3 regions of the Secundilactobacillus malefermentans genome follow, and region 3 is predicted to be linked to each of the others. Evidence: a T-box and tRNA genes for the amino acid it is inferred to sense, from the RefSeq annotation. Region 3 holds a T-box; the other regions hold tRNA genes.
What was found. A T-box is a leader RNA that pairs with one kind of tRNA and senses whether it is charged. The one in region 3 lies ahead of pheS (phenylalanine--tRNA ligase subunit alpha), so its partner is inferred to be a tRNA-Phe.
Positions count from the first base shown of each region.

Region 1: it encodes a tRNA-Phe, which carries the amino acid that the T-box ahead of pheS (phenylalanine--tRNA ligase subunit alpha) is inferred to sense. The anticodon was not compared.
Region 2: it encodes a tRNA-Phe, which carries the amino acid that the T-box ahead of pheS (phenylalanine--tRNA ligase subunit alpha) is inferred to sense. The anticodon was not compared.

Region 1 is NZ_CP042371.1:239,756-241,987, forward strand. Features, by position in the region: gene FGL90_RS01175 (IS110 family RNA-guided transposase) at 1-373, shown strand, start outside; tRNA gene FGL90_RS01180 (tRNA-Asp) at 622-695, opposite strand; tRNA gene FGL90_RS01185 (tRNA-Met) at 700-773, opposite strand; tRNA gene FGL90_RS01190 (tRNA-Glu) at 792-863, opposite strand; tRNA gene FGL90_RS01195 (tRNA-Ser) at 877-964, opposite strand; tRNA gene FGL90_RS01200 (tRNA-Ile) at 971-1,045, opposite strand; tRNA gene FGL90_RS01205 (tRNA-Gly) at 1,061-1,131, opposite strand; tRNA gene FGL90_RS01210 (tRNA-Phe) at 1,141-1,213, opposite strand; tRNA gene FGL90_RS01215 (tRNA-Asp) at 1,218-1,291, opposite strand; tRNA gene FGL90_RS01220 (tRNA-Met) at 1,296-1,369, opposite strand; tRNA gene FGL90_RS01225 (tRNA-Ser) at 1,380-1,469, opposite strand; tRNA gene FGL90_RS01230 (tRNA-Ile) at 1,520-1,593, opposite strand; tRNA gene FGL90_RS01235 (tRNA-Met) at 1,610-1,683, opposite strand; tRNA gene FGL90_RS01240 (tRNA-Pro) at 1,720-1,793, opposite strand; tRNA gene FGL90_RS01245 (tRNA-Arg) at 1,799-1,872, opposite strand; tRNA gene FGL90_RS01250 (tRNA-Leu) at 1,888-1,973, opposite strand; tRNA gene FGL90_RS01255 (tRNA-Gly) at 1,988-2,059, opposite strand; tRNA gene FGL90_RS01260 (tRNA-Thr) at 2,075-2,148, opposite strand; tRNA gene FGL90_RS01265 (tRNA-Lys) at 2,182-2,232, opposite strand, start outside.
Region 2 is NZ_CP042371.1:1,773,678-1,775,909, forward strand. Features, by position in the region: rRNA gene FGL90_RS08665 (23S ribosomal RNA) at 1-577, shown strand, start outside; rRNA gene rrf (5S ribosomal RNA) at 639-755, shown strand; tRNA gene FGL90_RS08675 (tRNA-Ser) at 832-923, shown strand; tRNA gene FGL90_RS08680 (tRNA-Glu) at 939-1,010, shown strand; tRNA gene FGL90_RS08685 (tRNA-Val) at 1,015-1,087, shown strand; tRNA gene FGL90_RS08690 (tRNA-Asp) at 1,111-1,184, shown strand; tRNA gene FGL90_RS08695 (tRNA-Phe) at 1,232-1,304, shown strand; tRNA gene FGL90_RS08700 (tRNA-Tyr) at 1,309-1,394, shown strand; tRNA gene FGL90_RS08705 (tRNA-Trp) at 1,396-1,466, shown strand; tRNA gene FGL90_RS08710 (tRNA-His) at 1,481-1,555, shown strand; tRNA gene FGL90_RS08715 (tRNA-Gln) at 1,562-1,633, shown strand; tRNA gene FGL90_RS08720 (tRNA-Cys) at 1,659-1,729, shown strand; tRNA gene FGL90_RS08725 (tRNA-Leu) at 1,752-1,836, shown strand.
Region 3 is NZ_CP042371.1:17,804-20,035, reverse strand. Features, by position in the region: gene FGL90_RS00105 (HD domain-containing protein) at 75-569, shown strand; gene FGL90_RS00100 (winged helix-turn-helix transcriptional regulator) at 594-974, shown strand; T-box leader at 989-1,202, shown strand; gene pheS (phenylalanine--tRNA ligase subunit alpha) at 1,252-2,232, shown strand, end outside.

The DNA of each region.
Region 1 (2,232 bases), 220 kb from region 3:
AACAGCAGTTTGTCTCTTAGCTGAGTTAGGTGATATTAGCCGATTTCATAGCTCCAATGCCATTAATGCATACGTTGGAATTGATTTGATCCAGTATCAATCTGGGGATTTCGAGATGATGCAGCATATTCGAAAGCGCGGTAATCCATATGCAAGAAAAATATTATTTAAAGCTGTCTTAAACATGATGAGTGTCGCCAAATATCATCCATCGAATATCAGTATTTTTTATCAACGCAAAAAGCAATCTTCTAGTGAATCACACACTAAGAAGATTGCCATAGCTGCGATGGGACGTCTGATTAGGACCATCTACCACCTAATTAAAAATAATGAATTATATGATTCAACACAATTCTCACCAGAGAAATAAATCATAATTCATTCACACACAATTATAACACCTCAAAAAATCAATAACACCAGAGGTGCTATTTATCATACATTTATTCGGTAATACAATCTATAAAACACGGGAAAAAATCTTAAAGTACTGCTCAAAAAAAAGAGAACCCCATAAAATAGAGGTTTCTCTTGACTAATCGTAGAAAAATAGCCATTACCTAATTGAAGTAGGTAATGACTATTTTTAAAACAACATCATAAACTTAATAAAATTGACGGTCCGTACGAGACTCGAACTCGTGATCTCCTGCGTGACAGGCAGGCGTCCTAACCAGCTAGACCAACGGACCATAATTGCGGGAGCTGGATTTGAACCAACGACCTTCGGGTTATGAGCCCGACGAGCTACCAGACTGCTCCATCCCGCGATAATTTTAATAAAATGATGACCCGTATGGGACTCGGACCCATGTTACCGCCGTGAAAGGGCGGTGTCTTAACCGCTTGACCAACGGGTCATATTATTGTTAACGGAGAAGGAGAGATTCGAACTCTCGCGCCGCTTACGCGACCTATACCCTTAGCAGGGGCACCTCTTCAGCCACTTGAGTACTTCTCCAAAAAGTGGGCCTAAATGGACTCGAACCATCGACCTCACGCTTATCAGGCGTGCGCTCTAAACCAACTGAGCTATAGGCCCATTGAAAATGAACGAAGCGGGTAACGAGAATCGAACTCGCGACAACAGCTTGGAAGGCTGTGGTTTTACCACTAAACTATACCCGCATAACTAAATGGCGCGGGACGGAATCGAACCGCCGACACACGGAGCTTCAATCCGTTGCTCTACCAACTGAGCTACCGAGCCAAAACGGTCCGTACGAGACTCGAACTCGTGATCTCCTGCGTGACAGGCAGGCGTCCTAACCAGCTAGACCAACGGACCATAATTGCGGGAGCTGGATTTGAACCAACGACCTTCGGGTTATGAGCCCGACGAGCTACCAGACTGCTCCATCCCGCGATAATTAAAAAGGAGGATGAGAGATTCGAACTCTCGCGTGGTTTGACCCACCTGACGGTTTTCAAGACCGTTCCCTTCAGCCAGACTTGGGTAATCCTCCATGATATTTAAATGTGATCCGTAAAAAGCATATAAACTCACATACACCAATGGACCTTGTAGGACTCGAACCTACGACCGAACGGTTATGAGCCGTTTGCTCTAACCAACTGAGCTAAAGGTCCAGGTTCTGAGACCTAATCGCGGCGGGGGGGATCGAACCCTCGACCTCCCGGGTATGAACCGGACGCTCTAGCCAGCTGAGCTACACCGCGAAGTGTTAAATAAAACACTATTAAAATTTTATTTAATCGGGAAGACAGGATTCGAACCTGCGACCCCCTGGTCCCAAACCAGGTGCTCTACCAAGCTGAGCTACTTCCCGTTAAATGCACCCAGTAGGAGTCGAACCTACAACCTTCTGATTCGTAGTCAGACACTCTATCCAGTTGCGCTATGGGTGCAAAATATTAAGTTAATGCCGAGGACCGGGATCGAACCGGTACGGTCATCACTGACCGCAGGATTTTAAGTCCTGTGCGTCTGCCAATTCCGCCACCCCGGCGTTATTTTGGCATAAGCGGAAGACGGGATTCGAACCCGCGACCCCCACCATGGCAAGGTGATGTTCTACCACTGAACTACTTCCGCAATAATTTGGTACAATGCCGACTAGAAGATTCGAACTTCCGACCCCCTGTTTACAAGACAGGTGCTCTGACCAGCTGAGCTAAGTCGGCATAACTATAAGTCGGTACGCTTCTTTGAAGCAATGAGCCGTGACAGTCTCGAACTGTCGACCCTCTGATTAAAAGTCAGATGCT
Region 2 (2,232 bases), 270 kb from region 3:
TGTAAAGGCAGAAGGGAGCTTGACTGCGAGACAGACAAGTCGAGCAGGGACGAAAGTCGGGCTTAGTGATCCGGTGGTACCGTATGGAAGGGCCATCGCTCAACGGATAAAAGCTACCCTGGGGATAACAGGCTTATCTCCCCCAAGAGTCCACATCGACGGGGAGGTTTGGCACCTCGATGTCGGCTCATCGCATCCTGGGGCTGTAGTCGGTCCCAAGGGTTGGGCTGTTCGCCCATTAAAGCGGTACGCGAGCTGGGTTCAGAACGTCGTGAGACAGTTCGGTCCCTATCCGTCGCGGGCGTAGGAAATTTGAGAGGATCTGTTCCTAGTACGAGAGGACCGGAATGGACATACCGCTGGTGTACCAGTTGTTCCGCCAGGAGCATCGCTGGGTAGCTATGTATGGATGAGATAAACGCTGAAAGCATCTAAGTGTGAAACTCACCTCGAGATGAGATTTCCCATTCCATTAAGGAAGTAAGACCCCTGAGAGATGATCAGGTAGATAGGCTGGGAGTGGAAGTGCAGCGATGCATGGAGCGGACCAGTACTAATCGGTCGAGGACTTAACCACAGAGTGGTGTTCTCTGAAGGAATTGATATTATCTAGTTTTGAGAGCTCAAGTTCTCAATAGTGTGGTGGCGATAGCCTAAAGGATACACCTGTTCCCATGCCGAACACAGAAGTTAAGCTTTAGCACGCCGAGAGTAGTTGGGGGATCGCCCCCTGCAAGGGTAGGACGTTGCCACGCAATTTATTCCGATATTTCTAGATGGTGAAAGTTGTTTAAACAAAGGAGGTTCGAATCCTCCTATCGGAAGTTAGATGGAGAGTTGTCCGAGCTGGCCGAAGGAGCACCATTGGAAATGGTGTAAACGGGCAAAAACCTGTTTCGAGGGTTCGAATCCCTCACTCTCCGTTTACAAACAAATATGACCCGTTGGTCAAGCGGTTAAGACACCGCCCTTTCACGGCGGTAACATGGGTTCGAGTCCCATACGGGTCATCTTGGAGGATTAGCTCAGTTGGGAGAGCGTCTGCCTTACAAGCAGAGGGTCACAGGTTCGAGCCCTGTATCCTCCATTCAATGATATAATAATGGTTATGGTCCGTTGGTCTAGCTGGTTAGGACGCCTGCCTGTCACGCAGGAGATCACGAGTTCGAGTCTCGTACGGACCGTTGTTATGTTGTTATTAATTTAATACTTAACATCTTATTAGGTAAATGGCTCGGTAGCTCAGTTGGTAGAGCAACGGATTGAAGCTCCGTGTGTCGGCGGTTCGATTCCGTCCCGCGCCATTATGGATGGGTAGCGAAGTCTGGCTAAACGCGGCGGACTGTAAATCCGCTCCTTCGGGTTCGGTGGTTCGAATCCACTCCCATCCACCATAGGGATATAGTTTAATGGTAGAACTACGGTCTCCAAAACCGTCGGTGTGGGTTCAACTCCTACTATCCCTGTTAATGATGTTATGGCGGTATTGGTGAAGTTTGGTTAACACACCGGATTGTGGTTCCGGCATGCGTGGGTTCGAGTCCCACATACCGCCCTTGATTGGGTTATAGCCAAGTGGTAAGGCAACGGACTTTGACTCCGTCATGCGCTGGTTCGAATCCAGCTAACCCAGTTGGATTCGATCAATTTTATAACATGGCGGTATAGCCAAGTGGTAAGGCAGAGGTCTGCAAAACCTTCATCGTCGGTTCGAATCCGATTACCGCCTTTGCCCAATTAAATGGGAATATGCCGGAGTGGCGGAACTGGCAGACGCGCTGGACTCAAAATCCAGTGTCCGTTGAGGACGTGTGGGTTCGAACCCCACCTCCGGTATAGGTGTTATATTTATGTATGAGAACTGAGAATTTTATTCTTGGTTCTTTTTTTGTGGTCTAAAGTACTGATAAATCGGCGTTTTTAGCCTAATAATAATACATTTATTCATTTTCTTATTTAGTATGTTTATCCATAAAACACAAATATATGGAATTAAAAGGAATTGATGTAAAATTTTGGTGCACTAAATGGTGCACATACAGAGAAAAAAGATTATCTATTGTACTTACGAGTAGTTTTACATACCACATGCTATTGTTTCACTGTCCCCAGAATACTTTATAGAGTCCAAGGCTTTTCTTTTATCATTGGTTTTAAGAAAATAAGTGGATATACTGCTCATCTTCTGACGACAACATGAGTAATTGGATTGAACAAGTATTTCTTTAGTAC
Region 3 (2,232 bases):
GTTTTCTTTTGCTTTTTTAGAAAAAGAAAGTATAGTGTAACTATAAATTACTTACAAAAGAAAAGGAATGTTATATGAAAAAAGAAATTTGGCGTCAAGATAGTGAATACGTTGACTTAATTTCAGATTTGTTAGAAACTTCAGCAGTCCAAAAATTGGCAAACTATACTCAACATCACCATTCAACACGATTGGAACATTCACTATCAGTTTCATATGACAGTTACGTAATTGCTAAACGGCTTAATTTAAATACGAGAGCGGTAGCGAGAGCAGGTTTATTACATGACTTGTTTTATTACGACTGGCGGACGACTAAATTCAATTTAGGCTCACATGCCTTCATTCATCCAAGAGTTGCTTTACGTAACGCCGAAAAAATAACAGAACTTTCACCCATGGAAAAAGATATTATTCTGAAGCATATGTGGGGTGCAACTTTGGCAACCCCTAAATACAAGGAGAGTATGATTGTTTCTCTCGTTGACGATTACGAAGCCGTAAATGAGTTCTTTTCACCATTGCGTACCAAATGGCAGCACCGATTACAAAAAGCAAGTAATGAATAATTTAAACAAAGGGGATTAGAGCTAATGTCTGAAACGATGGCTTATGAAAATCCAGTCGATTTTGAGTTGTGTCCAAGGTTTGCTAAAACTTTTGCGATTCTTGGGAAAAAGTGGAATGGATTAATTATTGACGTTTTATTGCATTTAGGAAATCAGCGTTTTAAAACATTAGCTGAAAAAGTGCCAAAGTGCAGTGATCGCGTTTTAGTTGAACGTTTAAAAGAACTTGAGGATGAAGGAATTATTGTGCGAAATACACATTTAAATTCTTCATTGATTGACTATGCTTTAACTGAAAAAGGAAAAGATTTGGCTAGTACCATGGCTAATATTCACGATTGGGCGGAAAAATGGTATGAAGTTAAAGGCGAAACAGTGGTTGACCAATTTGACAATAATCGTTAAACTATTAATTGATAATAAAAGTGTTGAGGGAAAGCAGTAGACTTCAGACGAGATTACAGGAAGATGATTGTTAACTGAAAAATCATCAATCTCAATGGGCCGAATTCATTCCTGAGCTGAGTATTGGGCGATAATCAAAAAATATTCCGGATAATACCCGTTAAGTATTCTGAGTGTACTCATTTATTTGGGTAAACAAGGGTGGTACCGCGATACTTCGTCCCTTTTTGGGGGATGGAGTTTTTTTGTGCCCAAAATTATATTAGGAGGTAATCAAATGTCATTGAAAGATCGTTTATCAGAGCTATTAAATCAAGGTCTTGAGGATTTAAAATCGACGTCTGAGCAAGATGAATTAAATGAACTACGGGTGCATTTGTTAGGTAAAAAAGGTCCTATTACAAAGGTTTTAAGAGGGATGAAGGATTTAAGCCCCGAAGAACGTCCTGTCGTGGGAAGTTTTGCAAATGAAGTGCGGGATCGGCTACAAGAAGCCATTGATGCTCGCAAAGAAGAAATTGATCAAAAGCTCTTAACAGTAAAATTAGAAAAAGAAAAAATTGATGTAACGCTGCCTGGAAAGCCAGCCGCACGCGGAAATGCGCACGTGATTCAACAAATTATTGATCAGATTGAAGATCTTTTTCTTGGAATGGGCTATCAAGTATTAAGTGGTCCCGAAGTAGAAGAGGATCGTTATAATTTTGAAATGATGAATTTACCAAAAGATCATCCAGCTCGTGATATGCAAGACACGTTCTATATTACGAAAGATATATTGATGAGAACTCAAACCTCACCAATGCAGGCAAGAACCATGGAGAAGCATGACTTTTCTAAAGGGCCTTTGAAAATGATCTCCCCAGGGGTTGTTTATCGTCGTGACACCGACGATCCTACTCATTCACATCAATTTCATCAGGTTGAAGGATTAGTGATTGATAAGCACGTTACAATGGCTGATTTAAAGGGAACGCTAGAACTTGTTGCTCATGAACTATTTGGCGATCGTTTTGATGTTCGACTTCGACCAAGTTATTTCCCATTTACTGAACCATCTGTTGAAGCAGATATTACCTGTTTCAACTGTGGCGGAAAAGGATGTGCAGTTTGCAAACATACCGGCTGGATTGAAGTTCTAGGAGCCGGAATGGTTCATCCAAATGTTCTGAAAATGGCGGGGGTAGATTCTGATATTTATGGCGGATTTGCCTTTGGATTGGGTCCTGATCGATTTGCAATGTTGAAGTATGGAGTA